3 regions of the Venatoribacter cucullus genome follow, and region 3 is predicted to be linked to each of the others. Evidence: predicted binding sites of a transcription regulator. Region 3 holds the regulator's gene; each other region holds the start of a gene.

Region 1 (9,940 bases), 880 kb from region 3:
CGGCGGCATCGCGGCGACGACCGGCGGTATGTTGCAGGGCGGTTTCAATCATAATCCGCTCGAACGCCGGCACGGCGATATCCAGCAGGTTTTTTACCCCGTGGGTGAGTTGCTGATCAGCCCAGTAACGCAACCCCTGTTCCCAGTTGCCTGAGGTTTGGGCATTGCCTTGCTGGTTCAGTAATTCCGGTGGCAGGTCGCTGATTAACACTTCGCGGCCGGACGCCATAACGGTAATCCAACGGCAGATATTCTCCAGCTGGCGGACGTTGCCGGGCCAGTCGAGCGAACTTAAATAATGCTCGGTTTCCGGGCGCAGTACTTTAATTTCAGAATTTAATTCTTCGGCGGCGCGCTTCAGGAAGTGCGTTAATAACTTCGGAATATCTTCGCGGCGGTCAGCTAATCTGGGCAGATGAATGCGGATGACGTTCAGACGGTGGAATAAGTCTTCGCGGAAGCGGCCTTCTTTGACCAGGGTTTCCAGGTTCTGGTGGGTGGCGGCAATAATACGCACATTCACTTTAACCGGGGTGGTGCCACCAACGCGGTAAAACTCGCCGTCGGCCAGTACCCGCAACAAACGGGTTTGGGTATCGGCCGGCATATCGCCGATTTCATCCAGAAACAGGGTGCCGCCGTTGGCCTGTTCAAAGCGACCATGACGCTGGCCACCGGCGCCGGTAAAAGAGCCTTTTTCGTGGCCGAATAATTCAGATTCAATCAGATCTTTGGGAATGGCGGCCATATTCAGGGCAATAAAAGGCTGCGCTGAACGCGGGCTGTGCTTATGCAGTGCATGGGCCACCAGTTCTTTACCGGTACCCGACTCACCATTAATTAACACGGTAATGTTGGACTGGGACAGCCGGCCGATGGCGCGGAAAACTTCCTGCATGGCCGGTGCTTCACCAATAATTTCCGGTGTGCTGTCGGCATCGGCGACCGGTTCCTGCGCGGCATTCAGTTCAGCAAAGTGGTTTACCGCCCGTTGCAGCAGGCTGACGGCTTCATCCACATCAAAGGGTTTGGGTAAATATTCAAATGCCCCTTGCTGGTAGGACGATACTGCACTTTCCAGATCGGAGTGCGCCGTCATAATAATGACCGGTAATTCCGGATGCGCCTGTTGTGCCTGGCGCAGCAACGCCAGACCATCCAGGCCGGGCATACGGATATCGGAAATAATGGCATCGGGATGCTCGTGCTGCAGAGCCTGCAGTGCCGGTTCTGCCTGTTCAAACACCCGGGTATTCAGGCCTGCCTGTTGCAGGGCTTTTTCCAGTACCCAGCGGATCGATTTATCGTCATCAATAATCCAGACAGTATTCATAATTATTCCAACGGTAAGTAAATGGAGAAGACGGTTTTATTGTCCTGGCTGCTGAACTCAATAATGCCGCTTTTTTGATTAATGATGGACTGAGCGATGGATAACCCCAGTCCGGTACCATCGGCGCGGCCGCTGACCATGGGATAAAAAAGATTTTCGCGCAGTTCCATGGGAATGCCCGGGCCGTTATCAGCGATATCAATTTTGGCCACCAGACGGTGGCGCTGATGGCCAATGGTAAATTGCCGTATCGTACGGGTGCGCAGGCTCAGGGTCGGCTGCTCGATGGCCGGCAGGGCTTCCAACATGGCCTGCATGGCATTACGGCTGATGTTCAGCATGGCCTGAATCAGCTGGCCTTTGTCGGCCAGCAATTCCGGAATAGAGGGGTCATAATCGCGCAGAATGCGGATGCGGCCGGCCGATTCCACTTCAATCAGCTGGCATACCCGTTCCAGCACTTCGTGAATATTCACCTGTTCCTGGCGCGGAATCTGGCGCGGGCCCAGCAGCCGGTCAACCAGATCACGCAGGCGGTCAGCCTCTTCAATAATAATATTGGTGTATTCCTTTAAACCCGCTGACGGCAGCTCGCGTTCCAGTAACTGCGCGGCGCCCCGGATGCCGCCAAGGGGGTTTTTAATTTCATGGGCTAAACCGCGCACCAGTGAACGGGTGGTTTCCTGGGTGGCAATCAGCTGTTCTTCCCGGCTGATGCGCATCAGGCGGTCGCGGCCCTGCAGTTCGATCAGTAACGAGGGCTTGCGGGTTTCCGGGTGCAGCACCGGGCTGGCGCTGTAATCCAGCGTGATTTGCGTATGGTTGTGCAGATGAATAACGGCTTCGCGCTTGGTAAAAGAGTGATTGCTGCGGATGGCTTCATAGAGCGCCTGGGTCGCCTCATCGGACTCGATGGCCAGATCGGGAAAAAACACCCCCACACCGCGCTTGCCGCTCATTTCCAGCAGGGCTTCGGCGGCCGGGTTCATGTACAGCACGTTCAGTTTACTGTCGAGCAGCAAAATGCCGGTGTTCAGGTGTTCCAGCAGGCGCTGGTTAATGATGGCGCTGGCCAGCATGGCGTTCTCCGTGTGTGGCCGGCCGGTTAGCGGCTGGCCATAGGGGGCTCCTGTGCGGTATCAGCAAAAAACACGCCATAAATACTGGCTGCACAATACTGGGGCTGTGGCAGGGTTTTAATGCCGCGAACAGGCTCAGTAAGGGCTAATGGCGGGCTGATAATGCACCTTAATAGAGCGTTTCGGAGATAGTTTGCACCAAAATAGTTCTTTGTGTCAGGGGGCGCGGCGCAGTACCGAGGCCCGCTGAACAAAAATGGTCACCGCATTGCTGCTGATCAGGGTTTTTCCGGCCGGGTCCCGTACCACCATCTGCAAGGTGTGCTCCCCGCGCTCCAGGTTCTGTAACTGAAATGAGGTTTGCCGGCCCTGCCGCATCACCGTGCCATTGCGGATTAACAGCAGGCTGTCGCTTTCACGCAGACCAGGACTGAGCACCCCCGACACGTCCACATTACCGGCCTGGCCGATGGGCAGTTGCTGGCCATCAACCGGGGTAATAATGCTGAGGCTGGTGTAGCTGAAGGAGGGCTCGTTGACTTTGGCCGGTTGCGGCGCGCTGTCGGGAATGCGCACCGCCGGAATGGAGGGTAATTCACGCACTTCGTGGCGCTGGGCGTTGGCGCCGGGTTTGTCGCTGAAGGTAACGTTGCCATCGGCATCGCGGGAAATGTACACCTCGGTGGCCAATACCTGGGCGCTTACAACGCACAGCAGCAGTAACAGAAATTTCATTGCACGCTCCATAACAGGCGGAATACCTGAAACGCTATTATTCCCTGTGCCGTCGCTGCAGGCAAAGACGGAATGCGCCGCTTTGCGCCAGCCTGCTGGCGGGGGGTGTCAGGCGGCGCTGATCTTGTTATTCTGGCGCCCGTTTTTTGTGCTGGCTCTGCCACCTGAAAGGAATTTGTATGGATTATTCTGCCCTGAAACACAGCCATGCCGGTTTGGCCTACCTGAGCATTATGCTGTTCGTTATACGCTTCGGTTTGTTTTATTTTGCTCCGCACTGGCGGCGGAATAAATTGCTGAAAATTGTGCCGCATATTATCGACACATTGTTATTGGTGTTCGCCATTATGCTGTGCATTCAGATCAGCCAGTATCCGCTGACCCACCATTGGCTGACTGCCAAAGTGTTGGCATTGCTGGCCTATATCGGCTTTGGTGTTGCTGCTATTAAACGGGCCAGTCGTCCGGCGTTTGCCGGTGCGGTGCTGAGCTTCGGTTATATGCTGGGCGTGGCCAAAACCAAGTCGGTATTGTCCTGGCTGGTGTTGCTGTAATTTACGGTTACGCACAAAAAAGCCGGCAAGATTCTTGCCGGCTTTTTTGTTTTCTGCGCCTGGATTGGGCGCAGATTATTACAGCGAAAAGTTGCTGATTTCTTCCTGCAGGCGCTGCGCCTGTTCGTTCAGGCTGATTACTGCCTGATTAATACGGGCGGCGCTGTCACTGCCCTGGCTGCTGAGTTCTTTGGCGTCGCTGAGGTTGCTGTTAATTTCGTTAATCACCGAGGTTTGCTCTTCAATGGCCGAGGCAATCTGCAGAATGCGGTCGCTGATGCTTTGTAAGGCAGTGGAAATTCCGCGCACACTGCCTTCGGATTCGCTGGCAAATTCCACGGTTTTAACGGCTTTTTTCTGGCTTTCACTCATGGTGCTGACGGCCCGGTTTACCCCGGCGCGCAGCTTTTCAATCATGACATTAATATCGCCGGTCGACTGCTGGGTTTTACTGGCCAGTGTCCGTACTTCATCGGCCACCACGGCAAAGCCCCGGCCTTGTTCACCGGCACGGGCTGCTTCAATAGCGGCGTTCAGCGCCAGCAGGTTGGTTTGTTCGGCAATGCCTTTAATTACATCCAGCACGGACGCAATATTGGTGGTTTCTGCCACCAGTTCCTGAATCACTTCACCGGAATGGTTGACGTTGTCGGCCAGGGCCTGAATTTCTTCCATGGCATGCTGGAATTTACCCGACACTTCCCGGGCTGATTTATCGGCGTGTTTGGCTTCCTCGGAAACCTGCTGGGTATTGACCGATACTTCCTGAATGGCCAGGCTCATTTCGTGGTTGGCGGTCGCCACCAGACTCATGGCATCTTCGTAGGCCTGACTGATGCGCTGGCTTTCACTGGCGCTGCTGTCGAGGTTCTGGCTGTTACCGGCAACATCGGTACCGACATCGCGGATGGTGCCGATCATGTGCTGCATACCCTGCAGGAACTGGTTGAAATTGCGGCTCAGCTGCCCCAGTTCATCCTTACCCAGCTCTGGCATGCGGTGGCGTAAATCACCACGGCCGCCGGCCATCTGCGCCAGCACCCGGGCCAGCTCATTGACCGGGCGGGTGATCAGACGCGGGAAATACACGCCGGCAATGACCACCAGTAGCAGCGCAACCAGCAGTAACATGGCGATGGTCGACATCGCCTGTTCACGGGTTTGCTGGGCTTGCTGCTGCATCTGCTGGGCTTCACTGCCTAAGAACTCACCCAGTTTATCCAGCGTGGTGCGGATGCGTTCAAATTCTTCATCCAGTTCGCCGGTGCTCATGGCCATAACGGTTGCGGTACCGAGGCGGAAATTAACGGCATCCTGAACCAGCTCTTCGCTGCGCGGGCGCCACTGGGAAAATTGTTGCAGAAAATCACCGGCCAGGGCGCGGGCCGCGGGTGAAATACCGGCTTGCTGAATTTTTTGCAGCCGGTCGGCGACCTGTTGCAGGTTTTCTTTGTGCATTTCCAGAAAGGCGTCCTGATGCAAACCGGAAGCAATGGTGCGTTCGGCAATCTGTGCCTGAAACATATCGCGATCAGCATTCAGGGTTAATTCAATGGCAGGAATATAAATTTCATTAATGCTGCTGTACTGGGCGCTGATGCGATTCAGTGTGGAAATCTGCAAGGCGGATAATACGAGCATTAAAATACCCACCAGAGCGATGGGTACCAGTAATTTTTTACGCAGGCTGAGATCGGACCAGGACATAGGACACTCCTTTCTGTGCACCTTGGGTTATCGGCACCATAAGGCGTTAGTTTAGAAGCTCCCCGGGGTTTTGCCCGCCAGGCGGCAAAGAATGGCGTTCAGCGCGGCGGATCGGCGCGATTGGCGTTACTGCTGTTCAGACGGAACCAGCCAGCAATGCTGTAACGGTCATTTAACGCAGGTACCACTTCGTGGGGAAATTCTTCACTTAAAAAGGTAACCAGGGTGCCAAAGGTGGGAGCGACGCGCAGTAATTCGTCGTCCTGATTTTCTGCGTTATAAATAATTAACTCACCACCGTCGCCGGGTTGCCAGCCGGGGTTCAGATACAGCACCGTGGTTAAGATGCGGTTGGCCTGCCCCCGGAAGGCATCCAGATGTTTGCGGTAAAAATCACCCGGCTGGTAATAGGCGAAGTGGCATTCGTAGCTGAACAGGCCGAGAAATAACCGCCGGTTCAGATAGGTCTGTAATTCCGCCATAAAATCCAGCCAGGCTTTTTCGCTGCTGTCGGTGTTGCCCAGCCAGCGGATTTTATCGCGGCGGATACGGCTGTTGAGCTGATGTTCCTGTTGCCGGCCGGTACCTGCCTGACGAAAATCATCGTCCTGTAACTGCTGGATGCGCTGATATAAGGCCTGGGTTAAGGCGTCCGGAATGGCCTGCGTGGTAATAGCGTAGCCCTGTTCATAAAGTGCGTTGGCAATGCTGTCGAACAGGGTTTCAGTAGCAGGCACGCTGTGCTCCGGGCCGTGGTAAAGGGAGAAGCGTTTTACCGGAAGGCCCGCAGCAGGAACAACAAAATAATGTTGTCGTGTCGATGCTCGAAGTTTCTGGTTAGCTGAGCAGAATCCAGACTGCCAGCACGGCAAATACGGCGCTGGTGATATAGCGGGCCAGCGCCAGCGGCAAATGCTGCATTAAACGCTGGCCGTAATACACCACCGGTACGTTGGCGATCAGCATGCCCAGCGTGGTGCCCAGGGTTACCCACAATACGGAACTGAATTCCGCTGCCAGCAGCACCGTGGCGACCTGGGTTTTGTCTCCGATTTCGGCCAGGAAAAACAAGACCGTGGTGGCGGCAAACGCTCCCCAGGCCTGGTGGGTATCGACGCTGTCATCGTCTTTATCGGGCACTAATACCCACACCGCCATCAGCGCAAAGCCGGCGACCAATAGCCAGCGTGCGGCGTCGCCCTGTAGCCACAGCTGCAGCGATTGCCCCAGCCATACGCCCAGCCAGGCCGAGGCGGCATGGTTCAGTAAGGTAGCGAGCAGAATACCGGCGACGATGGCGCGCTTTTTATGGAAACGCGCTGCCAGTAACAGCGACAATAATTGGGTTTTATCACCGATTTCAGCCACCGCCACCGCCAGTGTGGAGGTTAAAAACGCAGAGTGCTGAACTGAATCCAGCAAAGATGCAGAGTAAAGAGACATAAACAATACCGGGGCGGAGAGCATTAACCAAAGACAAACAACACAGCTCCGCCCGGATCTGTGGGTGTTTGTCTCAGGTCTCATCAAACCCGCCGCAGGCGGGTCGCCGGTGCCATGAGCGTGAGGCTCAAGTCTGTTGACACAGGCGCTCTGACATCAGAGCAGATTACTCCCCCAAGAGAGGCGCGCACTATAACAACCCCTGTTATGGCTGTCATCCGGCGGTGGATTTTCAATAAAAAATTCCAATCATGAAGAATAAATTTTTTCGATTTACGCTCCGGAATTCTGGTGGAAATATGCGCCGCATCAGCCCCCTGCCCAGCCTCACCGAGGTGACTATGAGCCAAGCCAGCCTGTACGACGAATACGACGATATTGACGAGCAGCCTAACAGCCGCAACAGCAAAACCCGTGGCCGCAGTGCCGATTATGATAAAAAACGCCGCCGTGCCGAGCGCATTCTGGAGCAGGCCAGGCTGCGTGAATTGCTGGGTTACGATATCGATTATCAGGACTGATGCCTGAATCGCATAAGAGGCGCCATGAGCGCCTCTTTTTCTTTGCCGGTTAACGTGGTTTCATCCCCGCAGCCGACCTGTTTTTTGTCCCGCTGCGGAGCCCGCATGAATAACCGTACTGCCTTTCTCGATATTCTGAAAAGCCTGATGCGCAGTCCGGCAGTGGTCGGCGCAGAACATTCTTTTTTCCGGGTGCTGCAGCGTGAGCTGGAGGAGCGGGGCGCTAAGGTTACCTGGTATGAAGGCGTACTGGTGGCGCAGGGCAACGACCCGATGAGCCTGATGTTTTCGGCCCACATTGACCGTCACGGCCTGGTCTGCACCGGCCCTAATGAATTTCAGTACGCCGCCTTTGTGTCCGGTGGCCGTTCCGACCTGCTCGGTAACTCGGTGTCGGAAGAGTTGATGAAAATGATCGTCGACCGTTTCGGTGATGTGGAAGTGTTCGCTTACGAACCCTGGTCGGGTGCTTACCGTGGCCGCGGTAATATTGAACACGCTTATATCTGCCCGCACCGCAATAACCTGATTTTTGAACTGTCCGGCATGGAACATCTGGTGGCGGGTACGCCGGTGGCATTCCGCGACGTGCTGCGTACCGAGCAGGAGCGCTATCTGGGACAACTGGATAACGTCCTGACGGCGGCCATGCTGGTGTATTTATTTGAGCTGGGGTTTCAGGGCACGGCGTTTTTTACCGCTCAGGAAGAGGCCGGCCGCAGCTGGCGTTATCTGCTGGAATGGTTCCGCCGCTTTGGTGGTTCGACGAACCAGCTGGTGGTGGTGGATACCAGCCCCTATCCGGATGTGCCGGCGGCTAACGAGCAGTTACTGGTGTTACGTCACAGCGATGCCAACGCCACTTTTAATGCCGAATTAACCAACCGGCTGGCCGATCAGTGTCGCCGGCTGGGTATCCGTTACAGTTTTAAAGACGACTATATCCGCGAGCAGAACCAACGCAACGGCACGCATAAATCGCTGGGCAGTACCGAAATGGGCCGCATTATTGCGGCTTCCAACGGTCTGGTGGATGGCACCACCCTGCAGATTCCCACCACCGGCTATCACACCATGGATGAAAGTGCCGCCATTGACGCCTGTGATGCTTTTTTACGCGTGCTCTGTGCCATGGGTGGCCTGCGCTATCCGTTCTGGACCTATGACCCCATTGCCTGATTTCCTGCAACCCGTTGCCGGCTTACCGGCCGCCAGTGAAGAACCGCAGGCCGGGCTGGCGTTTTACTACAATGGCCCAACAGGTCCTCACTGGCTGGTGTATGACGTGGCGCGGGATTTTCTGTCGGCCCCGCGTGGGTTTGCGGTGGTGCAGATTCAGCCCGGCGATTGTGACTTAATCGAGCTGAACAGTGGCTGGGAATATGACGAGCTGGACTATCTGAACGATGGCAGCATGCTGCAGCGGGGCTGGTTCAGGCTGGCGCCGTCGCCCTGGTTGGTGGACGATGATGATGCGCAGGCTGGCGAGCATTGGTTGTTAAGCCTGCCGCAGCAGCGCTGTGAGTTTCTGGCCGTGGCCGTGCAATGGCAGGAAACCCTGTACCATCAGCCTTCAGCCGGTGCAGCGTTGCAGCACTGGCTGGCTCAGCACAGCGCTGGCTAGCCGGCCTGCTCGTCGAACAGCATGGGGCGTGGCACCTGATCGGCACTGCGCACAATGTGATACCCGAACTGAGTACGTACCGGCCCCTGATATGGCCCGGCAATGGCCTGTTCGCCCTGACCGAATATCGCCTGCACCAGAGCCGTGGGCAGATTGTCAGTATCGTGGTAACCGGCAAAACCCTGCTGGCGGGCCGATGGGCAGGCGGAATATTCAGCGGCCAGATCCCCGAACTCGGCCCCCAATTGCAGTTCACGCAAAATGTCTTCCGCGAGTAACGGGCTTTTAACCAGAATATGGTGCAGGGCAATGGTGCTCATGCGGTCTCCAGGCGGCAAAAACAAAACTGAACGCAGTATAGACCACGGGCTGATCACTCGTGGTCAATGCCTCAGCGATCAGGCAGGGTAACGTTCAGTTCCAGCACCGAGGTGGTGCCTTGCTGTTCCAGATGCACGCTTAAATCGTCTTCACCAATCACCACATACTTGCGTACCACGGCCAGAATTTCCTGTTGCAGTTGCGGCAGGTAATCTGGAGCGGTACTGCGGGCGCGGTCGTGGGCAACCAGAATCTGCAGCCGTTCTTTGGCCACACTGGCGGTGGTCTTTTGTTCCTTGCGGAAATAGTCCATTAAACTCATATCAGCCTCCGAATACGCGCTTCAGGAAGCCTTTTTTCTGCTTCTCCAGAAAACGGTGTGGGCGGTCTTCACCCAGATAGCGGGCCACGGCGTCTTCATAGGCCTGGCCGGCATCGCTGTCAGCATCGTGTACCACCGGCACGCCCTGGTTCGAGGCTTTTAATACCGCTTCCGATTCCGGAATTACCCCCAGCAGCGGAATGGCCAGAATGTCTTCCACATCCTGCACCGACAGCATTTCGCCGCGGGCAACGCGGTCGGCGTTGTAACGGGTTAACAGCAAATGTTCCTTAACGCTTTT
Region 2 (9,940 bases), 1.2 Mb from region 3:
ACCAGCAACGAAGCAATGGCCCGCATTCTGGTGGCCATGTTCAACCTGATGCAGGGCAAAGAACTGGCCGGTCAGGAACGTGCCTGCGGTGCCGCCGGTTTTGCCGCCCGCCAGTTTGATCCGGCGTTGCGCGAGCGCATAACCCAGCTGATCGACCGGCAGGACCGTTGTTTTCATATTTTCTGCGACTACGCCAACGACGAAGCCTTACAAGCCTGGGCGCGCGTATTACAGGGTGATTTTCAGCTGGAATTTGAACGTCTGCGGCGGCTGGTGTTAACCGCCAGCCCGGCGTCCATGGCCGTGGAAGAATACGATATCCGCTGGTTTCACTGCTGCTCAGCAAGATTGGATGCCCTAAAACAGGTGGAAGAAATTCTGGAAACCCGGCTGCTGCAAATGGCCCAGCAGGCATTGCTGCAAATCCGTGAACTCAGTGCGGCTGAACCGGAATTTAACCACGACCTGCAACGCGCGGCCTTTGATGATGTGCCCACCTTTGCTCTCTACGTCAGCCATTCAGAAACCGATGATCCGTTCAGCGGCCCCGATGATGATATGGCCCACAACCTCAGCAAACCGGTGGTGGAGCTGATTGAAGCCCAGGGTAAACGACTGAAAAGCCTGCACGGCGAACTGGATGCCGCGCGCACCGAATTACACGAACGCAAACTGATCGACCGCGCCAAACGGGAATTAATGCAGCGCCGGCAAATGACCGAACAAGAGGCCTATGCCTTTTTACGCCGCATGGCGATGAACCAGAACCGCCGTTTGGTGGATGTGGCTAATAATGTGCTGAACATGACCGAATTGCTCTGAACCAGCTGCCCTTTATCTGCTGCTCTTTAAAAGTGCATGGCAACAAAGCCATGCACGTTTTCAGTTCTGCGGTTAATGCCATGTCCGGGTAACCGCCGTCATAAAACAGAAAAATATGGGTTAAACCGTCAGCAAAATCCGGAATAACCGCAGCCAATTCAGCCAATGTCCGCATTGCCCGGCATAAACGCCGTTACTCTCTTAGCTGGCATAAAACTCGCTGCACTGAATCTGCCCAACCACACCAACGCCGGTGTGGTGGTAACCGTTAATTCTGCTGTACCGGCAACGACGCCGCATTCCTGCCCAGGAATTGCGGCTTTTTTTTTGCCCGCCAGCAAGCCAAACCAGCTCGCCCAGAGGAAACTGCCCATGAAGCATTTTGTTAGCGCCAACCGTCTGATTCTGCCCTTAGCCATAACCGCATTATCCGCACCACTGGCAGGTACCGCCCAGGCCTTGCCCACGGTCATCAGCGACGGAAAACTACTGGCCGACCTGCGCCTGCGCTACGAAAGTAACGACACCGATGATGCTACCGAGAAAGCCACCGCTCTCACTCTGCGCTCACGCCTTGGTGCCGAAAGCGGCGCCATAAATGGCTTTAAAGTGCTGGTCGAAGTAGAAGACATTCGTGCTCTGGTCGATGAATACCGTGTTGAAGACCCGGCTTACGATGTGGTGGCCGACCCGGTGGACAACGAAATAAACCGCGCCCAAATCAGCTACAGTAACGCCGGATTTGCCGCCATTCTGGGCCGCCAGCGTATCCTGCTGGATAACACCCGCTTTGTCGGCAACGTGGGCTGGCGTCAGAATGAACAAACCTACGATGCCGTCAAACTGGGCTATAAAACCGCGGATTATCACGCGCAATACGCCTTTATTGATCAGGTCAACGACATCACTTTTACCGAGGCCGATGTCAGCCATCATTTACTGAATATTCAATACAGCGGATTTAAACCGGGCAGCCTGACCGGCTATGCCTACTTACTGAAAGACGACGCCACCGATGCCAAAAACAATACCTTCGGTGCGCGTTTTTCCGGCAAACAGGCAGTTAATGATTTATCACTTCTGTACACCGCCGAATACGCACTGCAGAAAACCGATGATTTTGATGCCAGCTATCTGGCGCTGGAAGCCGGCGTAGTTGTTCAGGGAATTACGCTGGCCGCCGGTTTTGAAAGCTTAGGTAGTGACGGCGGCGCTTATGGTTTCCAGACCCCGCTGGCCACCAAACACGCGTTTAATGGCTGGGCCGATAAATTTCTGGTAACCCCTGCTGACGGCTTAACCGACACCTACGTAAAAGTGACCACCGCCGTAGCCGGCGTAAACCTGCTGGCGTTTTACCACGACTACGGTTCAGACCAGGGCAGTGCCGATAAAGGCAGCGAGGTGAATTTTCAGGCGACCAAAGGCTTTGGTAAATATTACACCGCAGGGCTGAAATACGCGGCCTACAGCAAAGGCGATGCCGGTGCCGATACCGACAAAGCCTGGCTGTGGCTGGAAGCTAAATTCTGATATTTCACAGGTTGCGGCAGTCACTTCGGTGGCTGCCGCTTTTTTATACCGAACGGAGTAGCGTATGAATACCGATTCCGTCTTGCTGATTATCGGCAATGGCATGGCCACTAACCGGCTGTTGGAAACGCTGGATACCCACCATCATTTTGCCCGCATTCTGGTACTCAGTGACGAGCCGGCCCGGCATTACAACCGCATTATGCTGTCGCCTTTACTGGCTGGTGAAACCGATCTGGCCGCTATTACTCCGCACGATGACGACTGGTACAGCAAACGACGCATACAGATTTTTTATGGTGAGAGCGCAGTAGCCGTAAACACCCAACAACGGAATATTACCTGCGCCAGCGGCTTAACCCTGAGCTGGACGCAGCTGATTTTTGCCACCGGCTCACGCAGTTTTATTCCGTCGATTCCGGGCGCTGGTTGCAGGAATGTGCTAGGTTTCCGCACCCTGCAGGATGTACAAAACATGCAGGCCCGCTTGCCACATAGCCGCCACGCCACCGTGGTGGGTGCCGGTTTATTGGGCGTGGAAGCCGCGGTTGGTTTGCAGGCTCAGGGGCTGCAGGTCACCTTAATGCACCGCAACCCGGTATTAATGAACCGCCAGCTGGACAGCACCGCCGCACAGTTATTACACAATGCCCTGCGCCAGCGCGGTATTCAGGTGCGCACCGGTTGTGGGCCGGAACAATTACTCAGTGATAACGGCCAGGAAATAAACCGCTTGCTGTTGCACAGAAGCGGCCGCGATACCCGCCAGACCTTAGCCACCGATCTGGTGATTTTCGCCACCGGCATTATTCCTAATACCGAACTGGCAGCGCAGGCCGGCATTGCCTGCAATAAGGGCATACAGGTCAATGAGTACCTGCAAACCTCGGTGCCGGGTATTTATGCCCTGGGAGAATGCTGTGAGTTTTCCGGCACCACCTATGGGCTGGTCGCGCCTATCTGGCATCAGGTGCAGGTGCTCAGCCAGATGTTATTAAAACAACCGGCGTCGCCCTATTACGAGCAACCGCAGATTACTAAATTAAAAGTATCCGGGCTGGATATGCACAGCATCGGTGATATTCACGCCGGCCCGGACGATGGCTGCGAGCTGATGACCTTGCTGGACGAAGAAGCAGGCATGTATAAAAAACTGGTGCTGCGCCATAACCGTATTATCGGTGCGCTGTGCGTTGGCGATGTGCGTCACAGCCAGTGGTATTTTGATTTACTGATGCAGGCTGAGGATATTTCTGATCAACGGCTGACGCTGTTATTTGGCCCACAGCAGCGGCCTGAAGCGGCTTAAAAGCGGCTTAATGAAGTACATGGCTGTTTGCTTATTGTCTTTATAAAAAAACCGGGCATAGCCCGGTTTATTTTTTTGCGGCGCTTATTACCCCAGCAAAATATCCCCCTGCTCTACCCGCACCGGCCACACCTTAAGCGTTACGGAATCATCTTCCAGACATTCGCCGGTCTGCAGATCGTAATGCTGTTTATACAGCGGTGAGGCCACCACCAGGCGCTCGCCAATGGAACCGACAATGCCGCGCGACAGCACATTGGCGCCGCCAACCGGGTCGTAATTGCTGATAGCAAATACCTGCTCGCTGTGGCCCAGGCGGAACAACGCTACCTGTTCGCCTTTATGCCAGGCGCACACCCCGGTGTCCGGGGCGATATCAGTTAAACGACACACCACTTGCCAGGGTGTGGTTACCGCAACGAGATGTAATGCAGCTGAGTTCATGGTTATGCTCCTGCCTGAGTTTCAGGTTGGTTATCCAGGTTTAATAATTCAATACGTTCATCTTCGGTAGCCGGCCGGCGCTGGCCACGCTCACGCACATACAGCAACTGACTGTCGGTAGCATCGCTGTTAATAAAGTGACGGAAACGCAGTAATTTTTCCGGCGTGGCCAGCGTGGTTTTCCATTCGCACTGATAAGTAGCCACCAGATGCGTCATGGCGTTATCCAGTTCGCTGGCAATGCCGAGGCGGTCGTTCAGCACCACGTCTTGCAGATACGGCAGGCCGCCTTCCAGATTTTCCAGCCATACCGAAGTACGCTGTAAGCGGTCGGCGGTGCGCACATAAAACATCAGCACCCGGTCGATGGCCTGAATCAGCTGCTCGTTATTAAGGCCGGTGGCGAATAAATCGGCGTGGCGCGGACGCATACCGCCGTTGCCGCACACATACAGGTTCCAGCCCTGTTCGGTGGCAATAACGCCGATGTCTTTGCTCTGTGCTTCGGCACATTCGCGCGTACAACCCGATACGCCGAATTTAATTTTGTGCGGCGCACGCAAGCCCTTGTAGCGGTTCTCCAGCGCAATCGCCATCGACACACTGTCGAGCACGCCGTAACGGCACCAGGTGCTGCCGACACAGGATTTCACCGTACGCAGGGATTTGCCGTAGGCATGGCCGGTTTCAAAACCGGCATCAATCAGGCGCTGCCAGATTTCCGGTAATTCATGCAACTGCGCGCCGAATAAATCGATGCGCTGACCGCCGGTGATTTTGGTGTACAGGTCGTAATCGCGGGCAATTTCACCCAGCACAATGAGTTTTTCCGGGGTAATTTCCCCGCCGGCTACGCGCGGCACAATGGAGTAAGTACCGTCTTTCTGCATATTGCCGAGGAAAATATCGTTGGTGTCCTGCAGGCCGATGTGGTCATCCTGCAGAATATAATCATTGTGATACGACGCCAGAATAGAGCCGATGGTGGGTTTGCAGATTTCACAACCATGGCCACTGCCATGGTCTTCCAGCACCGCACTGAAGGTTTTATAACCTTTCACCCGAATAATATCGGCCAGCTCAGCACGGCTGAACGCAAAGTGCTCACAGATATGGTTGGTTACTACCACGCCCAGCGCGGTTAATTCGGCATCCATCACCTGCTTCACCAGCGCCGCACAACCGCCGCAGCCGGTGGCGGCTTTGGTGGCGTCTTTAATATCCACCACTTTGCAGCAACCACTGCGTACCGCCTCGCCAATGGCGCCTTTGCTGACGTCGTAGCAGGAACAGATTTGTGCGGTGGCCGGCAACGCCGCCACCCCCAGACCGATTCCGGCATCGTCACCATTGGAGGCCGGCACAATCAGGCTGGCCGGGCTGCCGGGAATATCCATATTATTCAGCATTAACTGCAGCAAAGTGCCATAGGCCGAGGTGTCGCCCACCAGCACCGCACCCAGCAGTTTTTTCCCATCGGCCGATACGTTCAGGCGTTTGTACACGCCTTCCAGCTCGTCATGGAACACAAAGCTGCGCGCCCCGGCGGTATGGCCGTGCGCATCGCCCAGCGAACCGACTTCCACGCCCAGTAATTTCAGCTTGGTGCTCATATCGGCACCGTTAAAAACCAGCGCCGGCTCAGCATGGGTAAATAACTGACTGACAATATGCCCGGCCGCCACCCGCGCCATCTGATAACCCGGTGCCACCAGACCGTAAATTTTGTTATCCCACAGCGCGCATTCGCCAATGGCGTAAATATCGTCGTCGGAGGTTTGGCAATAATCGTTAATTACGATACCGCCGCGCTCACCCAGGGTTAAACCGGTGTCACGCGCTAGTGCATCCTGCGGGCGAATACCGGCCGAGAACAGCACCATATCGGTTTCCAGAAAGGAACCGTCGGCAAAATTCAGGCGGTAGCGACATTCTTCACCGGCGACAATTTCCTGGGTATTTTTGCCGGTGTGCACCTGCACGCCCAGCGCTTCAATTTTTTCGCGCAATAAGCGACCGCCGCCTTCATCTAACTGCACCGCCATTAAACGCGGGGCGAATTCCACCACATGGGTTTCCAGCCCGGCTTGTTTCAACGCATTGGCGGCTTCCAGACCCAGCAGACCACCACCGATAACCACGCCGGTTTTACTCACGGCGGCAGCGGCAGCAATGGCTTCCAGATCTTCAATGGTGCGGTACACCAGACAATGCGGCTGGTCTTTACCCGGCACCGGCGGCACAAAGGGATAGGAACCCGTGGCCAGAATTAATTTGTCATAGCCTTCGGTGCGGCCACTGGCGGTGGTAATGGTTTTCTGGCGCGGATTAATGCCGGTTACGCGGTCATTTAAATGGAAGTGAATCTGTTGCTGCTGATAGTCAGCGGCGGTGGTCAACGCCAGATCGTCAGCGCTGGCGCCGCTGAAATATTTGCTGAGTTGTACCCGGTCGTAAGCCAGACGGGGTTCTTCACTGAAGGTGATCAGCTCGCACTGACCGGCCATATCACTGCTGGCGAAGGTGGTTAAAAACTGGTGTCCTACCATACCGTTGCCAACGACAAGAATGCGTTTTTTGCTCATGGGAAGCTCTCTATTTGGTCATCATCACGATTCTCCTGTCGATGCTTCGTTGCGCTGTTCCACGGCGGCTCCGTTACCGCGGTGGAATATCAAACAAGGTATTGCAACCACAATGCCAACCCGCAATAAATCCGGCTGAACCCCGGTTCCGCCGGGGTTTTAAGCGAAATACCGGCTTAAACCGGTTAATACACCGGCTGTGCATTGCGCAATAACGGCACACAACCCAGCAGGCCGGCACCAGAATGGCGCATATTTATGGCTGCATTGATGTGTTGCCGCCGGAAATACCGCCCAGAAACCAGTAATAAACAGACTGCAGATAAAAACAAAAAAGTTGGCACCGCTTTTGAATAGAACACTGCAGACACTGCGTTACCCCAACCGGTAAAACCTCCCGTTGTGTCGTTGGCATCAATGCAGATGCCTTATTGTTGTTTGTGCAACACCGAGCATTGGCGCTCACAGGTTCTGCCTGTGGGCGCTTTTTTTATGGGAAATACCGCCATGAACGCACCGGCTTCCAAGCCCACCACTGCCAGCCAGACGCACACCACCTGCCCTTATTGCGGCGTTGGTTGTGGCGTAACAGTGCAACATGCTGGCCAGCAGGTTTTACCGGTTAGCGGCAGCCTTTCCCACCCGGCCAACAGTGGCCGCCTGTGCGTAAAAGGGTCGGCCCTGCACGAAACCCTGAGCCACGACGGGCGTTTAGTGTTTCCGCAATTAAACGGTAAACACGCCAGCTGGGACGATGCGCTGAATATTATTGCCGACAAAATCCAGCAGGTGATCCACACCCACGGCCCGCAAGCCGTTGCGTTTTACGGCGCTGGCCAGATGCTGACCGAAGATTATTATGTGGCCAATAAACTCATGAAGGGTTTTATTGGCAGCGCCAACATCGACACCAATTCGCGCCTGTGCATGGCCTCGGCCGTGGTGGCGCACAAACGCGCCTTTGGCAGCGATACCGTACCCGGTTGCTACGAAGACCTGGAACTGGCCGATTTATTGATTTTTACCGGCTCAAACGCTGCCTGGGCGCACCCGGTGCTGTATCAGCGCATTGCCGCCGCCAAACAGCAGCGGCCGGATATGAAAATTGTGGTAATCGACCCACGCCGCACCGCCACCTGCGATATTGCCGACCTGCATTTAGCCATCCGCCCAGGTACCGACGCGGTATTGTTCAATGCGCTGCTGGTGTATTTAGCCGACAGCGGACAACTGGACGAAGACTTTATTGCCCGTCACACCAATGGTTTCGATGTGGCGTTAGAACAAGCCCGTAACGACTGCCAGAGCCTGCAGCACAGTGCTGATTTAATGGATACCGACGCGGCGTTGTTGCTGCAATTTTTTGATTGGTTTGCCCGCACCCCGCGCACCGTCACCCTGTTTTCTCAGGGCATTAATCAAAGTGCCAGCGGCAGCGACAAAGGCAATGCCATTATTAATGTGCACCTGGCCACCGGCCGCATTGGCAAACCCGGCGCCACCCCGTTTTCCATTACCGGCCAGCCCAACGCCATGGGTGGCCGCGAAGTGGGTGGCTTAGCTAATCAGCTGGCCGCGCACATGGATTTTTCCGGCTCCGAACGCGACCGTGTACGGCGCTTCTGGAACGCGCCCAAACTGGCCGAGCGCCCCGGCTTAAAAGCGGTGGATTTATTTCAGGCCTGCGCCCGCGGCGAGATTAAATTTTTATGGATTATGTCCACCAATCCAGTGGTGAGTATGCCCGAAGCCGATGCGGTAAAAGCTGCTATGGCCCAGTGTGAACTGGTGGTGGTATCCGACTGCATGGCCGACACCGACACCACCCGCGTCGCCCAGGTGTTATTACCCGCGGCCAGCTGGGGCGAAAAAAACGGCACCGTCACCAATTCCGAACGGCGTATTTCCCGCCAGCGCGGCTTTTTACCACCGCCCGGTGAAGCCAGGCCCGATTGGTGGGCCATTTGCGAAGTGGCTAAACGTTTAGGCTTTGCGCCGGATTTTGCTTACCAGCATCCGGCAGACATATTCGATGAACACGCCCGCCTTTCCGCCTTTGAAAATAATGGCCAGCGCGATTTTGATTTAAGCGGTTTAATCGGCTTAAGCCGTTACCAATACGATGCGCTGAAACCCGTGCAATGGCCGGTAAGCGACCAATATCCGCACGGCCGCGCACGCTTTTTCGACGATGGCCGTTTTTATACCGACAACCAGCGCGCTCAATTTATTCCTGTTAATGCACAGCTGCCGCGCCCACGCAGCGGTGGCGATTTACTGATGAACACCGGGCGTGTGCGTGACCACTGGCACACCATGACCCGAACCGGCAAAGCCCCCCGGCTGGCTCAGCACCGCAGCGAACCCTATGCGGTATTCCACCCAGCCGATGCTGCGGCACGCCGTATCCACGCTGGGCAACTGGTGCATATCCGCAATGAACGCGGCACATTACTGCTGCGTGCCAGCCTCAGTAACGAACAGCGTCGTGGTGAGATGTTTGTACCCATGCACTGGACCAGCCTGTTTGCCAGTAACGCGCGCATGGGCACCTTAATTAATAACGACCGCGACCCGCATTCTGGCCAGCCGGAATTCAAAATAACCGCGGTACAGGCCAGCCCCTGCACAACCCGCTGGCAAGGCATGCTGTTAAGCCGCCAGCCGCTGCACCCACTGCCCTGCACCTACTGGGCCGCCGGTGTCACCGAACAGGGCTGGTTTTATTTAATCGCCGGCGATAACGACGCCGCCGATTTTGTTAAAGACATACAACCGCAATTACCCGCCGGGCAATGGCAAACGCTGTCGGATCCTGCGCAACAGCACGAACGCCGCGTTTTACTTCTGGCCGGCAAACTGGAATGCGTGATGATGCTGCACCGCAAAGAACGTTTTTTAGACCGCCAATGGCTGCAGGAGCGTTTTGCCGATGCAGAAATCAGCGCCGCCGACCGCATGAGCTTATTAGCCGGCCGCCCGGCTGTGCACGTCGACACCGGCAATATGGTGTGCTCATGCTTCCAGGTCGGCAGTAAACAAATAGAACACGCCCTGCACGCTGGCCACAGCACCGTCGCCGCGCTGGGCCAACAGTTACGCTGCGGAACCAACTGCGGTTCCTGCATTCCTGAAATAAAAGCATTGCTGCAACAGGCACGCTGCGAGGTCGCCTTATGAAAACTCCATCCCGCCACCCACAACCTTCACATTCAGAAACCCAGCCCGGCACCGTCTGGCTGATTGG
Region 3 (9,940 bases):
CGTCGAACACCGTGCCGACCGCCTCGACCTGATATTGGTAACCATCGCCATCAACATGCCATTGCACATCGGGCGCTTCAGTTTGCAGAATTTGCAGAATTTCCGCCGGAGTCATAACTGTTTCACCATTGCTAGCCGGAAAAGCGCGACATCATAGCGGAATTATGCCGCCGGGCGAAGCAAAGGCCCGAATACCGGTTCCAGATCACTGATACGGATAATGGGTTCCATGTGTTCCGGCAGACATTCAATGTACAGGGCTTTATTCAGGGCCGTGGCCGCACGCAGCCACTCCAGCAGCAGGGCAACCCCGGCACTGGATACCTGGCCCACCTGCTGCAGATTGACGGTCCATTCGTCGCCGGCCTGTTGCAGCAGCGCCAGCCCCTGCGGCAGCACGTCGACCACGGTCTTGTGGGTAAGGTCACCGCTGAGCTGCGCCCGGCTGGCACCAGCAGACTGCAGGGACGCCGGTTGAGGCTGAACAACCATAGGCTTCTCCCGTTACTCTTCGGCTTTGCTGAACAGGAAACGGCCGATCAGCTCTTCCAGCACAATGGCCGACTGGGTGTCTTCGATCCAGTCACCGTGCTTCAGATTCTCATCTTCGGCGCCAACGCTGATACCGATGTACTTCTCACCCAGCAAACCGGCGGTCAGAATTGCAGCCGAGCTGTCCACGGAAATGGTGCTCATGGATTTGTTGATCTCCATCTCCACCACCGCGGCATACCACTCGTGGTCCAGATAAATTTTGCTGACCCGGCCGATGGTCACGCCAGCCATCGACACCTTGGCGCGTTCGGTCAGACCACCCAGATTCTCAAAGCGGGCCTTCACCGTGTAGGTGTCGCCGTTATCCTGCAACGACAGACCACTGACCCGGAACGCCATCAGCACCAACGCAATAATGCCCAGCACCATAAAGGCGCCCACACTCAGTTCAATAAAACGCATACGCATAATCAGACGCCTCCCAGCATCACGGCCGTCAGAACAAAATCGAGCCCCAGCACCGCCAGGGAGGAAATCACCACCGTCTGGGTGGTGGCCTTACCAATACCTTCCGAAGTCGGCACCGAATCGTAGCCCTGGTACACCGCAATCCAGGTCACGACGATGCCAAACACGATGGACTTGATCACGCCCTTGATCACGTCATCATAAAACTCCACCGCCGACTGCATATTGCCCCAGTAGGCACCGTCGTCGATGCCGAGCATATCGATGGCGACAAACGCGCCGCCCCAGATGCCCACGGTCGAAAACAGTAACGCCAGAATGGGCATGGAAATAATGCCGGCCCACAGGCGCGGGGTAATTACCCGTTTGAGCGGATCAACCCCCATCATCTCCATGGCGGATAACTGCTCGGTGGCTTTCATCAGGCCGATTTCCGCGGTCAGCGCCGAACCGGCACGGCCGGCAAACAACAAGGCGGTAACCACCGGCCCCAGTTCGCGCAGCAGGGTCAGCGACACCATGGTGCCCAGCGCCGCAGCGGAACCAAAATCGACCAGAATGTTGTAGCCCTGCAAGCCCAGCACCATGCCGACGAAAAAGCCGGCCACCACAATAATAATGAGCGAGCGGATGCCGACGGCGTAAATCTGTTTCAGCAGGTCGGCAAAACCGGCACTGCCCGGGCCACCCCAGAAAACGGAATGCCACAACAGCAGCGTGGCCCGGCCGATGGACTCCATCGCCAGCACACCACGCTTACCGATATTCTGTAGTTGTTGCAGCATCAGCTCACTCCGTTCAGCAGTTCCTGACGGTAATCATCCGCCGGATAATGGAAAGGCATCGGGCCGTCGGGCTCGCCGCGTAAAAACTGCCGCACTTCGGCATTGTCAGAATCCAGCAGCTCCTGTGGCGTGCCAAACCCGATCACCTTGCCGCCGGAAATCACGCACAGATAGTCGGCAATGGCACAGGATTCTTCCACATCGTGCGACACCAATAAGCTGGTTAAGCCCAGGGCTTCGTTGAGGCCGCGGATTAACTTGACGATCATGCCCATGGATACCGGATCAAGGCCGGTAAAGGGCTCATCGTACATAATCAGTTCCGGGTCCATGGCGATGGAACGCGCCAGCGCCACCCGCCGGGCCATACCGCCGGATAACTCTGCCGGCATCATCTTACGCGCACCCCGCAAGCCCACCGCTTCCAGCTTCATTAACACCAGATCGCGGATCATGGATTCCGGCAGTTTGGTATGAATGCGCAATGGGAAGGCGACGTTGTCAAACACGCTGAGATCGGTAAACAACGCCCCGGTCTGGAACAGCATGCCCATTTTCTCCCGGCGCATTTCCAGCAAACCGGTGCGGGATAATTGCGGAACATTTTCCCCGGCCACCACCAGCTCTCCGGCATCGGGCAACAGCTGGCCGCCGATCAGGCGCAGCAGCGTGGTTTTACCGGTGCCGCTAGGGCCCATAATGGCGGTGACTTTGCCGCGCGGAAAATCCACCGACAAATCGTTAAAGATCATTCTCTCGCCACGGCTGAAACTCAGCCCGCGGATCGAGACATAGGACTCTGGCAAGGACATGCCGACACTCCCGGTCGCCGTCAAAACGTTGCCGGTAGCATAACGGATGCCCGATACAGAACCAAACGACAGCCGCCGCTGGTTGCGGCCACTAGTAAAACGCTGCGTTGCACCGGAACGAGACAATTCTTCTGTACATTGCGTGCAGCCATCCCTCCGGTACAATGCCGGCTGATCTTTTTCTGTGGATACCCATCCTCATGCTGACTGCAGTTGCTCTGATTATCGCCGGCCTGATTATTCTGGTCTGGAGTGCGGATAAATTTGTTATTGGTGCCGCCGCCACCGCCCGCCATCTGGGTATGTCGCCGCTGCTGGTCGGCCTGACCATCGTTGCCATGGGTACCTCGGCACCGGAAGTCTTTGTTTCCATCATGGCCGCCCTCGATGGTGCCGGTAACCTGGCCGTGGGTAATGCCCTGGGTTCCAACATTACCAATATTGGCCTGGTGCTGGGCATCACGGCCCTGATCAGTCCGATTCCGCTGCAGAAAAAATTATTGAAAAAAGAACTGCCACTGCTGGTGCTGGTCAGCATTATCGGTGGTCTGGTGCTGATGGACCTGGAACTGAATTTAACCGATGCCCTGATCCTGTTCGCCGCCATGGGCTTTGCTCTGTATCTGATGTTCCTGAATTCCAGCGAATCCGGTGAACCCATTGTCGATGAAGACGAAGCCGCCGAAATTGAAAACACCCCGATGCGCAAAGCCCTGCTGCTGATGGTGCTGGGGCTGGCAGCATTGCTGGTCAGCTCACGCATGCTGGTCGATGGCGCGGTCAGCGTGGCCACCTTCTATGGCGTCAGCGAACTGGTGATTGGTTTAACCATCGTGGCCATCGGCACCAGCCTGCCGGAGCTGGCCGCTTCGGTCGCCAGCGCCCTGAAAGGCCACCACGATATCGCCATCGGTAACGTCATCGGCTCCAACATTTTCAATATGCTCACCGTAATGCCGGTGCCGGGTCTGCTGGCCGTCACCCAGGTAGAAAGCATGGCACTGTACCGCGACTATGCCGTTATGATGGTGATGACCCTGATGCTGCTGGCTTTGTTTGTGGTGAATTACCGCAAGGGCACCATGGGGCGTTTTTCCGGTCTGTTATTAACCGGGGGTTTTACCGCCTATCTTCTGTACCTGTTTATTGAAGCAAGCTGATGAGCACCGATCTGAACTTTAATTTTGAACAATCCGCCCGCCGCACCATTACGCTGGAACAACAGGCGGTTGGCCAACTGTTACAGCGCCTGAGCGGTACCTTCAACACCGCCTGCCGCCTGATCCTGCAGTGCCAGGGCCGGGTGGTCGTCACCGGCATGGGCAAATCCGGTCATATCGGCAGCAAACTGGCGGCCACCCTCGCCAGCACCGGCACCCCGGCTTTTTTTGTGCACCCGGGCGAAGCCAGCCACGGCGATATGGGCATGATCCAGCCCACCGACGTGGTGATTGCCCTGTCCAACTCCGGCGAAACCGGCGAAGTGACCAGCCTGTTACCCTTGCTGAAACGCATGGGCACGGCGCTGATCAGCATGACCGGCAACCCCGCTTCCACCCTGGCAAAAGCGGCCGACGCCCACCTGGATACCGGCGTGGAACAGGAAGCCTGCCCGCTTAATCTGGCTCCCACCTCCTCCACCACCTGTGCACTGGTGATGGGCGATGCACTGGCCGTAGCCTTACTGGAAGCACGCGGCTTTACCGCCGAAGACTTTGCCTTTTCCCATCCGGGCGGTTCGCTGGGCCGGCGCCTGCTGCTGAAAGTGGATGACATTATGCACACTGGTGCCGGCATTCCCGTGGTGGGGCCGGAAGCCACACTGTCGCAGGCACTGTTGGTGGTAACCTCCAAAGGTCTGGGCATGACCACCGTGCAACAGGATGGTCAGCTGCTGGGTATTTTTACCGACGGCGACCTGCGCCGGGCTATTGATCAGGGGGTTGATATTCACACCGCCACCATGGCCGATGTGATGACCCGCGGTGGCAAAGCCACCCGTCCCGGCACCCTGGCCGCTGAAGCCCTGAAAATTATGGAAGACAACAAGATCAACGCCCTGGTCGTCAAAGACGGCGACCAGGCGGCCGGCGTCCTGACCATGCACGATCTGCTGCGGGCGGGCGTGCTCTGATGCGGAAGCAATACGTTGTCCTGGCACTGGCGCTGCTGGCCGGCATTGGCCTGCTGAACCTCGACCGGGTAAAAGAAATGCCGGTAACAGCCACCCCGGTGGTCAGTGGAAATGAAGAGGCCGACTATTACGGTGACCAACTGTATCAGCGCCAGTACAACGCGGCCGGTCAGCTGGAGCAGAGCTTCCGCGCCGCCACCCTGCAGCATTTTCCGCTGTCTGCCGTGTCGCACTTTACCCGGCCGCGCATTATCACCACGGCTGAAGACGGCAAAATGTGGCAGATTGATGCCCTGACCGGCGAAGCACTGGACCAGGACGAGCGTCTGACCCTGCGTGAGCAGGTGGAAATCCGCTCCATCAACACGCCCGCTGACGACCCGATTACCATCCATACCGACTGGCTGAACTACCATGCCGGGCAGCAGACCGCCACCACCGATGCACCGGTGGTGATCCGTCATCCGGCCACGCTGACCGAAGCCACCGGCATGACCCTCAATGTCGCTGACCGCACCCTGCAACTTCATCATCAGGTAAACACCCGTTATGTGCCGCAAGCATCTGAATAAACTCTGTGCCGCTGCCCTGCTGCTGCCGGCGCTGGCGTCCGCACTGCCGGAAGACTTCAACCAGGAAGTGGTGATTGTTTCCGACCGCGCCGAAATTGACCGTCAGGCCGGAGTCGTGATCTATCAGGGCGATGTCCTCCTGACGCAGGGCACCCTGCGTATTGAGTCTGACCGCCTGACAGTGGTCAGCACCGAAGGCCGGATGGAAAAAGCCACCGCCGAAGGCCAGCCGGCCCGTTATCAGCAGCAGATCAACCCCGGCTCACCGCTGACCCATGCGCACGCGCAACGCATCGACTATCTGGCCGCCAATCAGGAAGCCATCCTGATCGGCAATGCCGTACTGCGGCAGGACAGCAACGAAATTACCGGTGAGCGTATCCGCTACGATATGAACACCGAAGTCATCTCCGCTGGCCAGCCAGCCGACGCTGGGGAAAAACCGGCCCGGATCAAAGTGATCTTCCAGCCCAAAACCGCTGAGCCGGCCACAGCGCCCGCTCCGGCAGTAACCGTTCCGGATGCACCGGTTCCGGCGGAGACCCAGCCATGAAAACCCTGCACGCCGAATCGCTGGCAAAAAGCTACGGCAACCGCCAGATCGTTAAAGACGTCTCCATGTCGGTGAACAGCGGCCAGATTGTCGGCCTGCTCGGCCCCAATGGTGCCGGCAAAACCACCTGTTTCTATATGATTGTGAATCTGGTGCAGGCGGATAACGGCCGTGTGCGCATCGACGATGAAGACATTAGCCACCTGCCCATGCACGGACGAGCCAAAAAAGGCATTGGTTACCTGCCGCAGGAAGCCTCTATTTTCCGCAAGCTGAGCGTGGCCGATAACATTATGGCCATTCTGGAAACCCGCAAAGACCTCGATAAAGCCGGTAAACAGGCCAAGCTGGAAAGCCTGCTGGATGAGTTTCATATTCAGCATATCCGTGACAGCAAAGGCATGGCGCTGTCCGGTGGCGAACGGCGGCGGGTGGAAATTGCCCGCGCGCTGGCGGCCGAACCCTCCTTTATTCTGCTCGATGAGCCTTTCGCCGGGGTTGACCCCATCTCCGTTGCCGACATCATGGATATTATCCGCCAGCTGAAAGCGCGCGGCATCGGCGTACTGATTACTGACCACAATGTGCGGGAAACACTGGCCATCTGTGAAAAAGCCTATATCGTCGGCGGCGGCCATATTATTGCCGAAGGTACCGCTGAGCAGGTATTGGCCAACGAACAGGTGCGTAAACAGTATCTCGGAGAAGATTTCCGCCTGTGAGCCAGTAACTGACGTGGTTTGTCAAGGATAGCCAGACCGGGCCCTTGGCGTATAATGCAACATTAATGCCGTTTTGAGTGAATACTGAAGCCCTATGAAAGCCTCCCTGCAGTTAAAGATGGGTCAGCAACTCACGATGACCCCGCAATTACAGCAAGCCATCCGCCTGCTGCAATTGTCGACCCTCGATCTGCAACAGGAAATTCAGGAAGCGCTTGATTCCAACCCCATGCTGGAAGTGGAAGAAAACGAACACGACGGCCTCAACGATTTATCCTTGCCGGCGACCGCCGACATCAGCACCGAAGTCAGCAGCCACGACCATGACGATGGCGCTGACACCCCGGAACTGGACGAACAATGGTCACAGGAACAGATTCCGGATGACCTGCCGGTCGACAGCCAGTGGGAAGATACCTACCAGACCACCGCCGGCGTGGCCTCCGGCAACAGCGGCGCCATCGACGACGACTTTGACTACGACGCCCGTCACGCCAGCACCGACAGCCTGCAGGACCACCTGCTGTGGCAGCTGAACCTGACCCCGATGTCCGATACCGACCGCGATATCGCCCTGATGCTGATCGACGGCGTCGATGATGACGGCTACCTGCACACCACGGTTGAGGATGTGCTGGAAAGCATGGACCCGGAGCTGAACGTCGAAGAAGACGAAGTGATGGCCGTGCTGCACCGCCTGCAACAATTTGACCCGGCCGGGGTATTTGGCCGCGACCTGCGCGAATGCCTGCTGCTGCAACTGCACCAGATGCCGGCCGACACCCCCTGGCTGGCGGAAACCCGGCTGGTGATCAGCGAACATATTGAGCTGCTGGGCAACCGCGACTACCCGACCCTGATGCGCAAAACCAAACTGCGCGAAGATGATCTGAAAGCCGTGCTGCGGTTAATCAAAGAGCTGAACCCCAAGCCCGGCTCCGGGATCAGTTCCGAACAGGCCGAATACGTTATTCCCGATGTGATCGTGCGTAATATCCGCGACGAATGGCGGGTGGAACTGAACCCCGACATTGCCCCCAAGCTGCGCGTCAACGCCGATTACGCCGCCCTTATCCGCCGCTCCGACAACAGCACCGATAACGCCTTTCTGCGCGACAACCTGCAGGAAGCGCGCTGGTTTATCAAAAGCCTGCAAAGCCGCAACGAAACCCTGCTGAAAGTGGCGACCAAAATTGTCGAATACCAGATCGACTTTTTCGAGCAGGGTGAAGAAGCCATGAAACCGCTGGTACTGCACGATATTGCCGAAGCGGTGGGCATGCACGAATCAACCATTTCGCGGGTCACCACGCAAAAATACATGCACACCCCGCGCGGTATTTTCGAGCTGAAATACTTTTTCTCCAGCCACGTCAGTACCGACAGCGGTGGCGAATGTTCCTCCACCGCCATCCGTGCCATGATCAAAAAACTGATTGCCGATGAAAATGCCCGCAAACCATTAAGTGACAGCAAACTGGCTGCCTTGCTGGCCGACAAGGGGATTCAGGTTGCACGCCGTACCGTTGCCAAGTACCGTGAAGCCATGCTTATTCCGCCGTCGAACGAACGCAAACAACTGATTTAAAACTGTTTTAACTTACCAGCATAAAAACCAAGGAGTCTGGATATGAAAATCAACCTCAGCGGCCACCACATCGAAATTACCGAAGCGCTGCAAAGCTATGTGGAAGAAAAAATGTCACGCCTGAGCCGTCATTTCGACAACATCACCAACGGCCAGGTGACCCTGACCGTAGTGAAAGAACGCATGACTGCGGAAGCCACCATCCACGTTGCCGGTGCCGACCTGCACGCCAGCGCTGAACATGACGATATGTACGCCGCCATCGACCAGATGACCGACAAACTCGACCGCCAGGTGTTAAAACACAAAGAAAAACTGGTGGACCGTCAGCACGGTCACAACTGAGCCATGGCCATCAGCATCGGGGATATTCTGACCCCGGAACGTACGTTATTTGACGCCCCGGTTTCCAGTAAGAAAAAGTTACTGGAATATCTGGCCGGTTTTGTCGCCGACCTGACACCGGACAGTTCCGCCGACGATATTTACGAGCGCTTACTGGGCCGTGAACGGCTGGGCAGCACCGGCATCGGGGAGGGCATTGCCATTCCCCATTGCCGCCTGCCACAGTGTCAGCATCCTTTTGGCGTACTGCTGCGCCTGAGCGAAGCCATTGACTATGACGCCGTTGACCGGCGGCCGGTCGACCTGGTGTTTGCCCTGTTCGTACCGGAAGAAGCCAACGACGAGCACCTGCAGGTGCTGGCCATGCTGGCGCGTAATTTCACCGAGCCAGACTACCGGGAAGCGTTGCGTAACGCACCGGATGCCGGCCGCCTGTACCAACGGGCACTGCACACGGAAGCCTGAGCAGGCATAAGGAGCAATATGCGTCTGGTCATTATCAGCGGCCGTTCCGGCTCAGGAAAATCCAGCGCCCTGCACGTGTTGGAAGACCTCGGTTTCTATTGCATTGACAACCTGCCGGTGGCCTTGCTGCCGGCACTGGTGCATCAGACGGAAGGGGAAGAAAAACTGTCACGGGTGGCGGTAAGCATTGATGCCCGCAACCTGCCCCATGCTTTCGACCGCATCGACGATGTCCTGCACGAATTGCCCAGTGAGGAATACCAGCTCGATGTGGTGTATCTGGATGCCAGCGAAGAAGTGCTGCTGCAGCGCTTCAGCGCCACCCGGCGCAAACACCCGCTCACCGGCCCGGACGTATCTCTGGCCGAAGCCATCCGGCAGGAAAAACAGCTGCTGCACCCGATTGCCGACCTGGCCGACCTGACACTGGATACCACCAGCATGTCGGTACACGAGCTGCGCAGCCAGATTAAACTGCGGGTCGCGGGAAAATCCGGCAGCGACATTGCCATTCTGTTTGAGTCTTTTGGTTTCAAACACGGCGTCCCGATTGATGCCGATTATGTATTCGATGTGCGCAACCTGCCCAACCCCTACTGGGACCCGGCGTTACGCCGCTTCACCGGCCGCGACCAGGAAATCATCGGTTTTCTGCAGAATGAACCCCAGGTGCTGGCCATGGAAAGTGACATCACCTCGTTTATTACCCGCTGGCTGCCCAGTTTTATTGAAGCCAACCGCAGTTACCTGACCATCGCCATCGGCTGCACCGGCGGCCAGCATCGCTCGGTCTATCTGGCCGAGCAGCTGGGCGCGCTGTTCAGCCAGCAATATCCACAGGTGCAGGTTCGCCACCGTGAACTGAACGGCGTGCACTGAGGAAGCCATGATGATTCGCACGGAACTGCTCATTATCAACAAGCGTGGCCTGCACGCCCGTGCCGCCGCCAAACTGGCCGGCACCGCCAGCCAGTTTGCCAGCAGCATCCGTTTAGGCAGCA

Evidence for each region. Region 3 encodes sigma-54, which starts transcription at its own class of promoters, with help from an activator protein. Its sites were predicted from a motif close to TGGCACNNNNNTTGCTNT; they were not measured.
Region 1: glnL (nitrogen regulation protein NR(II)) is a predicted target of sigma-54. The motif match lies at 2,473-2,490, and genes of this name have one in related genera.
Region 2: GJQ55_RS05800 (nitrate reductase) is a predicted target of sigma-54. The motif match lies at 7,032-7,049, and genes of this name have one in related genera.

The regions. Positions count from the first base shown of each region.
Region 1 covers NZ_CP046056.1:418,284-428,223, forward strand. Annotated here, with positions in the region: gene glnG (nitrogen regulation protein NR(I)) at 1-1,333, opposite strand, end outside; gene glnL (nitrogen regulation protein NR(II)) at 1,336-2,412, opposite strand; gene GJQ55_RS02100 (DUF4124 domain-containing protein) at 2,629-3,147, opposite strand; gene GJQ55_RS02105 (SirB2 family protein) at 3,327-3,701, shown strand; gene GJQ55_RS02110 (methyl-accepting chemotaxis protein) at 3,780-5,408, opposite strand; gene GJQ55_RS02115 (2OG-Fe(II) oxygenase) at 5,507-6,145, opposite strand; gene GJQ55_RS02120 (TMEM165/GDT1 family protein) at 6,246-6,851, opposite strand; yybP-ykoY riboswitch at 6,865-7,038, opposite strand; gene GJQ55_RS02125 (PA3496 family putative envelope integrity protein) at 7,151-7,372, shown strand; gene GJQ55_RS02130 (peptidase M42) at 7,478-8,551, shown strand; gene GJQ55_RS02135 (hypothetical protein) at 8,535-8,996, shown strand; gene GJQ55_RS02140 (peptidylprolyl isomerase) at 8,993-9,316, opposite strand; gene minE (cell division topological specificity factor MinE) at 9,388-9,639, opposite strand; gene minD (septum site-determining protein MinD) at 9,641-9,940, opposite strand, start outside.
Region 2 covers NZ_CP046056.1:1,210,241-1,220,180, reverse strand. Annotated here, with positions in the region: gene GJQ55_RS05830 (nitrate regulatory protein) at 1-822, shown strand, start outside; gene GJQ55_RS05825 (hypothetical protein) at 981-1,196, opposite strand; gene GJQ55_RS05820 (alginate export family protein) at 1,195-2,355, shown strand; gene GJQ55_RS05815 (NAD(P)/FAD-dependent oxidoreductase) at 2,420-3,664, shown strand; gene nirD (nitrite reductase small subunit NirD) at 3,752-4,108, opposite strand; gene nirB (nitrite reductase large subunit NirB) at 4,111-6,693, opposite strand; gene GJQ55_RS05800 (nitrate reductase) at 7,171-9,873, shown strand; gene cobA (uroporphyrinogen-III C-methyltransferase) at 9,870-9,940, shown strand, end outside.
Region 3 covers NZ_CP046056.1:2,363,247-2,373,186, forward strand. Annotated here, with positions in the region: gene GJQ55_RS11205 (BolA family protein) at 1-115, opposite strand, end outside; gene GJQ55_RS11210 (STAS domain-containing protein) at 163-492, opposite strand; gene mlaD (outer membrane lipid asymmetry maintenance protein MlaD) at 505-963, opposite strand; gene mlaE (lipid asymmetry maintenance ABC transporter permease subunit MlaE) at 966-1,748, opposite strand; gene GJQ55_RS11225 (ATP-binding cassette domain-containing protein) at 1,748-2,560, opposite strand; gene GJQ55_RS11230 (calcium/sodium antiporter) at 2,761-3,720, shown strand; gene GJQ55_RS11235 (KpsF/GutQ family sugar-phosphate isomerase) at 3,720-4,694, shown strand; gene lptC (LPS export ABC transporter periplasmic protein LptC) at 4,694-5,266, shown strand; gene lptA (lipopolysaccharide transport periplasmic protein LptA) at 5,244-5,819, shown strand; gene lptB (LPS export ABC transporter ATP-binding protein) at 5,816-6,541, shown strand; gene GJQ55_RS11255 (RNA polymerase factor sigma-54) at 6,636-8,129, shown strand; gene hpf (ribosome hibernation-promoting factor, HPF/YfiA family) at 8,172-8,474, shown strand; gene GJQ55_RS11265 (PTS sugar transporter subunit IIA) at 8,478-8,939, shown strand; gene rapZ (RNase adapter RapZ) at 8,958-9,818, shown strand; gene GJQ55_RS11275 (HPr family phosphocarrier protein) at 9,826-9,940, shown strand, end outside.